2 regions of the Pseudoduganella sp. jia 9 genome follow, and region 1 is predicted to be linked to the other one. Evidence: predicted binding sites of a transcription regulator. Region 1 holds the regulator's gene; the other holds the start of a gene.
What was found. Region 1 encodes FNR, which switches genes on or off when oxygen is low (the NO sensors DNR and NnrR bind a similar motif). Its sites were predicted from a motif close to TTGATNNNNATCAA; they were not measured.
Positions count from the first base shown of each region.

Region 2: the regulator FNR is predicted to act here: its motif matches at 2,044-2,057, upstream of ACY34H_RS26870 (universal stress protein).

Region 1 covers NZ_JBUPWE010000001.1:16,944-21,359, forward strand. Annotated here, with positions in the region: gene ccoP (cytochrome-c oxidase, cbb3-type subunit III) at 1-166, shown strand, start outside; gene ccoG (cytochrome c oxidase accessory protein CcoG) at 184-1,557, shown strand; gene ACY34H_RS00090 (FixH family protein) at 1,571-2,071, shown strand; gene fnr (fumarate/nitrate reduction transcriptional regulator Fnr) at 2,085-2,840, opposite strand; gene ACY34H_RS00100 (response regulator) at 2,995-4,416, shown strand, end outside.
Region 2 covers NZ_JBUPWE010000024.1:87,010-91,425, reverse strand. Annotated here, with positions in the region: gene ACY34H_RS26880 (Crp/Fnr family transcriptional regulator) at 1-357, opposite strand, end outside; gene ACY34H_RS26875 (response regulator) at 723-1,367, opposite strand; gene ACY34H_RS26870 (universal stress protein) at 1,507-1,974, opposite strand; gene ACY34H_RS26865 (protein phosphatase CheZ) at 2,329-3,171, shown strand; gene ACY34H_RS26860 (chemotaxis protein CheA) at 3,171-4,416, shown strand, end outside.

The sequences.
Region 1 (4,416 bases):
CCTGGCCGACAAGACCTGGCTGTACGGCGGCAGCGCCGAGACGATCATGGAAACCATCCGCACGGGCCGCGACAACACCATGCCGGCGTTCGGCGACTTCCTCGGCGAAGGCAAGGTGCACGTGCTGTCGGCCTACGTGTGGGGCCTGTCCAACGAAGCGAAATGACACGAAACGAGACAGGCATGAACGCCCCCGTGCCCGAACAGGTGATCCGGATGTACGAGAAGCGCCAGCCGATTCATCCGCGCGAGACGGATGGCCGCTACGCGCGCCTGCGCTGGCTGTGCCTGTGGCTGACGCAGCTGGCGTTCTACGGCACGCCATGGCTGGCGTGGAACGACCGCCAGGCCGTGCTGTTCGACCTGGGCACACGCAAGTTCTACCTGTTTGGCCTGGTGCTGTGGCCGCAGGATTTCATCTACCTGGCCGCGCTGCTGATCATCTGCGCCTGGGGGCTGTTCCTGGTGACGGCGGTGGCCGGCCGCGTGTGGTGCGGCTTCGCCTGCCCGCAAACGGTGTACACCTCGATCTTCCTGTGGATCGAGCGCAGGATCGAAGGCTCGCGCGCGGCGCGCATCGCGCTCGACCGGCAAGGCCCTTCGGCGCGCAAGTTCGCCAGGCGCGTCGCCAAGCATCTGGCATGGGGCGCCGTCGCGCTGTGGACCGGCTTTACCTTTGTCGGCTACTTCACGCCGGTGCGCGAGCTGGGCACCGGCATCGCCACGCTGGCATTGGGGCCATGGGAATGGTTCTGGGTGCTGTTCTACAGCTTCGCCACCTACGGCAACGCCGGCTGGCTGCGCGAGCAGGTCTGCAAGTACATGTGCCCGTACGCCCGCTTCCAGAGCTCGATGTTCGACCGCGATACGCTGATCATCACCTACGACACGGGGCGCGGCGAACCGCGCGGCAAGAAGGCCACGGGCGGTGCCTGCATCGACTGCACGCTGTGCGTGCAGGTATGCCCGGCCGGCATCGATATCCGCAACGGCCTGCAATACGAATGCATCGGCTGCGCCGCCTGCGTGGATGCCTGCAACGATGTGATGGACAAGGTCGGCCAGCCGCGCGGCCTGGTGCGCTACAGCACGGACCGGGCGATGGCCACGAACATGACGGCGGCGCAGATCCGGCGGCGTGCGCTGCGTCCGCGCGTGCTGGCCTACTGCGCCGCGCTGCTGGCGGTCACGCTGGCGGTCGGCCATGCGCTGGCTACCCGCACGCCGCTGAAAATGGACGTGATCCGCGACCGCGGCTCGATGGGCCGCGAAGTGGATGGCGGCGCCATCGAGAACGTGTACCGGCTGCAGATCATGAATACGTCGGAGCGGCCGCACCGCTACCGGATCGCCGCCACCGGCCTGCCCGGCCTGGCGCTGGCGTCGGAAGATGTCGTCGCGCTGGCCGGCACCGAAACGCGTGCCGTGCCGGTGCGGGTACGGGCCCCGCACGGCGCCGGCAAGACCGGCTCCAACGGGATCGCCTTCACGCTGACGGCGCTCGACGATGCCAGCCTCGCCGTCGAGGAAGCCGCGGTCTTCATCATCCCGCGCTGAAAAGGAGTCCACGATGCACACGATTTCCGCCACACCCTGGTACCGCGAGCGCTGGCCATGGCTGCTGATGGCCGGCCCGGCCGCCGTGCTGGCAGCCGGCGCCTATACCGGCTGGCTGGCCTTCGCGCAGCAGGATGCGCTGGTGGTGGGCGATTACTACAAGCGCGGCAAGGCGATCAACCAGGACTTGCGGCGCGACCGCAGCGCCGCCGCGCTGGGCGCCGCCATCGCGCTGCGCTACGACGCCGCACATGGCGTACTGCATGGCCGCCTGTCCATGCGCGAACCGGTGCGCAGCGGCCCGCTGCAACTGCACCTGGCGCATGCCACGCAGCCGGAGAAGGACCTGCGCCTGCTGGTGCGCCCCGACGCGGCCGGCCGCTTCGCCGTGCCGCTGCCGCTGCTCGAACGCAGCCGCTGGACCGTGCTGGTGGAAGATGAACGGCGCACCTGGCGCCTGGAAGGCCAATGGCACTGGCCGGCGGCGCGGCAGGTGACGCTGGCGGCCCTATAGCACTAGTGGGTCACTACGCGCAGGTCTCGGTGCCGGCCGTGATCGCCTTGAGCCGCGGCAGGTCGAGCACCTCGACTTCCCGGTTCGACACCTTCAGCAGCCCCTGCTTCTTGAACTTGTTCAGCAGCCGGCTGATGCTCTCGATCGTCAGGCCCAGGTAGTTGCCGATGTCCTCGCGCGACATGCGCAGCTGGAACGCGGTGCTGGAATAACCGCGCACCTCGTAGCGCGAAGCCAGGTTGACGAGAAATGCGGCGAAGCGCTGCGTGGCCTGCATATTCCCCAGCAGCAGCATCACGCTCTGCTCGCGCGTGATCTCCTGGCTCATCATGCGATGGAAGTGGCGCAGCAGGGTGGGCATGTCCACCAGCAGCCGTTCCAGGCTGGCGAACGGGATCTCGCATACTTCGCTGTCCTCCAGCGCCAGCGCGCTGCAATAGTGCCGGTCGGTGCTGATCGCGTCCATGCCCAGCAATTCACCGCCCATCTGGAAGCCCGTCACCTGTTCCTCGCCGTTGGCGTTGATCTGGTAAGTCTTGAAATGGCCAAGCCGGATCGCGTACAGGTTCGTGAACTGCTCGCCGATACGGAACAGGTTCTCGCCCTTCTGCACCTTGCGGCGGCGGCCGATGATCTTGTCCAGCTTGTCCATGTCGCCCATGTCCAGCCCCATCGGCAGGCACAGCTGGTGCATGCTGCAGGTCGAGCAGCGCGCCTTCAGGATTTCAATCGTGGCGCCGGGCAGGGTCAGCGAGGGAAGCTCATGCATCTTTGTCATGGTCGGTTACGGTTGACCCACAGTGTACTTGATCCGGCGGGCGCGCCAGGCTCGCCGCAACTTGCAGCTTGCGTGCCCTTCCGCACAGTACGCCAGAGGCGAAGCGGCGCATAGTGAACCGATAACAACGCGGCGGGGGGAGACCATGCGACCGCTCGGTATCAAGGCGAAAGTCGCACTGGCGACGACAGTCACATCCATCGTGATGATCGCGCTCGTGACCGTGCTGCAGGCCCAGCGCATGCAGGAGGGTGTCTCGCGCGTGCTGTTTGCCCAGCAGGATGCGCTGATCGCGCGCACCGCGCTCGAGGTGGATGAAAAGATGACGCTGCTGCGCGACATCGTCGCCGAATCGGCACGCTGGCAGCCCAGCGACATCTGTGCCGACCCGCCGGCGCTGCGCGCGCACTACGACTACAGCGCCGTCCTGCGCCTGTTCGACGATATCATCGTCGTCAGCCCGGCCGGCGTCATCGTGGCCGACGTACCCGCGCTGCCGGGCCGCCCCGGCGTCAGCGTGACGGACCGCGCCTACTTCCAGCGCGTGCTGGTGGAAAAGTCTCCCCTGATCGCCGAGCCGGTGATCGGCAAGGCGAACCGGCAACCCGTGGTGCAGATGGTCGCCCCGGTGCTGAGCGAGGACGGCGACGTGGCCTGCGTGCTGATTGGCGTGTTACGGCTCTACAAGAACAACCTGCTGGGACACCTGCGCACGGCCAAGGTGGGCCGCACCGGCTACTATTTCATCGTCACCGGCTACGAGCCGTCGGTGTATGTCGTGCACCCGGATCCAACCCGGCTGCTGAAACCACGCAACCCGGAAGGCTACGCCGCCACCATGCTGGCGATCCGCGAAGGGTTCGAAGGCACCACGATCAGCACCGACGGCCGCGGCGTGCGCGCGCTGCTCAGCTACAAGCGCCTGAAGACGGTACCGTGGATCCTGATTGCCAACCTGCCGGCCGAGGAAGCCTTCGAACCGTTCGAAGACCTGCTGGCGCGGCTCGCCCTGTGGGGCACGCTGGCCTCGCTCGTCACCGCAGCCGTCATCACATGGACCATGCTGCGCCTGATGTCGCCGCTGATGCGGCTGCGCGATGCGATCGGCGCGCTGCGCGGCGCGCCGCAGCAGTTCGCCCCGCTGCCGGTCACGTCGCGCGACGAGATCGGCGAACTGACCGGCGCCTTCAATGAACTGATGCGGGAACGTTCGGCGGCCGATGCGCATGCCGGCGACCTGATGGACGAGCTGGAGACCCGCGCCGCCGAGCTGGAACGGGCGCGCGACCGCGCCGAAGCAGCCAACCGGGCAAAGAGCGATTTCGTGGCCAACATGAGCCATGAAATCCGCACACCGATGAATGCCGTGCTGGGCATGGCGCAACTGCTGCAGAACACCGACCTGTCCCCCCAGCAGCGCAAGTACCTGCACATGATCCGCACCGCCGGCGATTCGCTGCTGGGCATCCTGAACGACGTGCTGGATTTCTCCAAGATCGAAGCGCAGCGGATGGAACTGTCGCCCGTCGAGTTCGACCTCGACGAATCGATGAGCACCCTGGCCACG
Region 2 (4,416 bases), on a different contig from region 1:
CAGCTTCTTGAACGGCAGCAGGATCAGGTCGCAATCGGACAAGGCCACCGCTTCGGATGCGTAGTGGCGGCTGTGAATGCCATCCACACCCAGCATGTCGCCCTTCATCGGGAAGCTCAGCACCTGTTCGTTGCCGAATTCGTCGATCAGCACGGTCTTCAGGAAACCGGAATTGACGATGTACAGCGTGTCGAACGGCTGGCCGATCGTGTGGATGCGCTGGCCAGTCTTGAATTGCACGTGCTGGAACAGCAGTTCTTCGGCGTTGACGGAGCAGGCCGCGGGGATATGCAGGAGGTCGCAGACTTCCTTCAGGTTCGACCAGAGACGGCCCTGGCGCTGGCGGCCCGCCTCCATGGCGGGCGTTTGGGCGGCCGGGGCGGCGACTCGGGCTTCGGACATTTGCGTAGGGAGCATGCTTATCTCCTGATTTCAGGTCATGTATGTTCGGATTAAAAAGCGGATTACTACAAAAGGTTAAGACTTTGTTCGAAGCTAGTTTTGGCTTTAAAACTGATAGTATTTTTTGCTGTTGCCATCCAGAGGAGTGGATATACGGCAACTCGCTTTGAATGGTTTCAGTATGCCAACGGGGGGAGGGGAAGGATATCGGTATGCGCTGAATGTGCCCGTAGGAGCTCGCGCAGGACTGTAGGAGTATTCCTACTAACCGATATCATGCTTCAGAGTGAGGAAGGGGCCCCGTACGGGGCGAGGCGGGGTCAGGACTTGAACGGGGAAAGCAGCTTGTGCGCTACGGCGTATTGAACCATTTCCGACAATGAACTCATGCCCATTTTCTGCATGATCCGGGTTTTATGAGTACTGACGGTTTTTACCGACAGGTGCAGACTATTGGCGATTTCGGTAATCGACTTGCCTGATACGAGTAGCGAAAAAACCTCGAATTCTCGATCGGACAGCTGTTTATGCAGCAGGCTTTCATTCGGCATCATGATATTCAGGGCCAGCTGCTCGGCAACCTCGGTACTGATATAGGGGCGGCCGGAGGCCACCTTGCGAATGGCGCCCACCAGCTGGGTCCCGGCACTTTCCTTTGTCAGGTAGCCCTGCGCGCCCGCGCGGATGGCGCGCACGGCATATTGCTCTTCTTCATGCATCGTGAGGATCAGCACGTTCAGCTTGGGCGCTTCGCTGCGGATCTGACGGATCAGGTCGACACCGCTGCGGCCCGGCATCGACAGGTCGAGCAGCAGCAGGTCGAAGCCACCCTGGCGCACATGGCGCAGTACCTCGAAACCATCGACAGCTTCGCCGACGATGTCGATGTCGGGAGCGCCGTCGAGAATGCGCTTGAGGCCCTCGCGCATGATGGTGTGGTCGTCTGCGATGACTATTCTGATCATGGATGGTTTCGGTGACACTCCGTTGTTGCTTGCCGCTGCTGCGTGGTGCCATGCGGAAAGCATAAGGTGCGGCATGCGGTACGGGCGCAAGGCATCAGGGCGAAGACATTGATTGCGGCGGATGCGAGTATTGCAAGACCTATTCCGGCAGGGGTTCTTTCAGCAGGCGGTGCACCAGCACCGGAATCTTCGAGTGCGACAATACCTTGTTGGTGACACTGCCCAGCAATAACTGGCCCCAGCCGCTGCGGCCGTGCGAGCCGATGAAGATCAGGTCGCAGCCTTTTTGCTCCGCGATTTCAACGATCTTCAGTGCCGCGCTTTCGGAAAATGCGGTCATGCTTTCGCATCGCACGCCTTTCTTGTCGCACGAGGTCTCGATCGACTGCACGTGATCGCGGCCGGCGCGCCCCATCGCGGCACGGTATTCCTCTTCGCTGGGATAGCTGGGCGGGATGATCTCGACATAGATCGGATACTGGTATTCCGGCGCGACGAACAGGGCAAGCACTTCCGCGCCGAGTTGCTGGGCGAACGAAACACCGGCGCAGGCAGTCATCCGGGACACGGCGGAACCATCGGTGGTAATCAGAATTTTCCGGTACATACCCGCTCCTTGATAGCATACGCCTCCGCATTGTAGTCCCGAATCGCTCTCTTGTCTGGATGTAAAGACTTGATCTTCCTCAATAGAGAGATGAGCCTGGCACAAGCTTGTCGTCGATACTATATTTGTACATGACAAACTTTAAGTTGCCCCGCCGCGACCCAAATACAACACAAAGCAATTCTTTTCCAGTTGCCGCACAGGATTGAAGTGACCGAGATTGAACAAGCGGACGACCCCCTGCTACACTCGCGGAAGTGCGTTAATATTGCCGGGCGTCATCACTGCATACGCCACTGAAGACAGCCAGGTAGTTGAAACGAAAGCATTTTTTGAATATGGAGAAGCAGGGATATGACCGACGCCGCTGATGATTTCGACGCATTATTCGAGGAAGTGTCCGCGCAGCGTGCCAACGCCACTCCGGCACCGGCGCCGGCTCCGGCCCCCGTGCCGGCCGCGGCTGCTGCAGAAGACGACCTGGAAAGTCTGTTCGACGAAATCGCCTCCCGTCCCGCGGCACCGGTTGCTGCCGCCGCATCGGCCGCCGCACAGGTTGCCGAGGCACCGGTTGCCGAGGATGGTCCGCAGGACGGCACCATGTTCGAGCGCCTGGGCGGCATCGTCCGCCTGTTGCACGACTCGTTGCGCGAACTGGGCTATGACAAGGCGCTGACCGAAGCTTCGAGCCAGATCGTCGACGCGCAGGACCGCCTGGAATACGTGGCATCGCTGACCGAGCAGGCCGCGAACAAGGTATTGAACACCCTCGACGACGGCATGCCGGCACAGGACGTGCTGTCGAAGAAGTCGAAGGAAATGGAAGACCGCTGGGCCGCGCTGTTCGAAGGCAAGCTCAGCATTGAAGAATTCAAGACGCTGGCCGGCGACTCGCGTGCGTTCGCGCAGGCTGTGTCCGAAGCCACCGAAGCCGAGAAGGCACGCCTGCTGGAAATCATGATGGCGCAGGACTTCCAGGACATCACGGGCCAGTTGATCAAGAAGGTCGTGATCATCACCAAGACGGTCGAGCAGGAACTGGCGCAGTTGCTGAAAGACAATGCTCCTCCCGACAAGCGTGAGCTGATCGCGCAGAAAGAGGCCCTGGAAGTGTCGTTGATGAGCGGCCCGTCGGCCCCATCCGTGGCGCTGAACCAGGACAACGTGGACGACCTGCTTGCCGACCTGGGGTTCTGATGGACGATATGCTCAAGGAGTTCGTCGTCGAGGCGATGGACCTGGCGGTCAATGTCGAGGAGCACCTGCTGCGCCTCGAGCGCGATCCCGACAACAAGGAAACGCTGAACGCCGTGTTCCGCTCGTTCCACACCATCAAGGGTGGCGCGGGCTTCATGAACCTCGGCGCCCTGGTATCCGCCTGTCACCTGACGGAAAACCTGTTCGACGCGCTGCGCACCGGTGCGGCGCCGGTCACGCCGCTGTCGATCGAGGCGGCGCTGCAGGCATCGGGCTTCGTCGCCGACCAGCTGGCGGAACTGAACAACGGCGCGGCACCGGACAGCATGGGGCCGATGCCGGCCGACCTGGAAGCGATCCTGAACCAGGCCATCGAAGGCAAGGAAAGCTCGGCCAAGCCGGCCGCGAAAGCGGCGCCTGCGCCTGCGCCTGTGGCGCCGGTAGCCGCGCCGGCACCTGCCGCAGCGGCCCCACGCGCGCCATCGGCTGACGGCCTCGACTGGGAATCCATGTACGAAGCCGTCGTGCCGCCGGGTACCTGTAGCCGGCCGGCCGGCGCACCTGCCGCCGCCGTGGCAGCGGCGCCCGCAGCGCCCGCTGCCGCCGCGCCGGCCGCGGATGCGCCTGCCGCAGCCGCGCCCGCGAGCGAGGCCGCGACCGGGAAGAAATGGGACGGCGTCGAGCGCCGCGACGAGGCCAAGGCAGTCCACGCCGCGCCCGCAAAGGAAGAAAGCATCCGTATCGATGCGGTCAAGCTCGATGCGCTGCTGGAAGTGGCCGGCGAATCCGTGCAGGCCGCCAACCAGGCCGCCGTGCTGCTCGAGCGCCTGCAGCAGTTCAAGTTCGAAGGCCATGCCGCCACGCTGATGTCGGCGCTGACCGAAACGCTGGAACGCGCATCGCGCTACTCCACCGAACTGCAGCGCGCCACGCTGGCGACCCGCATGCAGCCGGTCGGGCGCCTGTTCCAGAAGTTCCCGCGCCTGGTGCGCGAGCTGGCGAAGGACCTGGGCAAGGAAGTCGAGCTGGTCATCGAGGGTGCGGAAACGGAAGTGGACCGCGTCGTCGTCGACAGCCTGTATGACCCGCTGGTGCACATGCTGCGCAACGCGCTCGACCACGGCGTCGAAGGCCCGGATGCCCGCGTGGCCGCCGGCAAGAACCCGAAAGCCACGATCCTGCTGAAAGCGTGGCAGGAAGCCAACAGCGTGATGATCGTGCTGCAGGACGACGGCAAGGGCATGG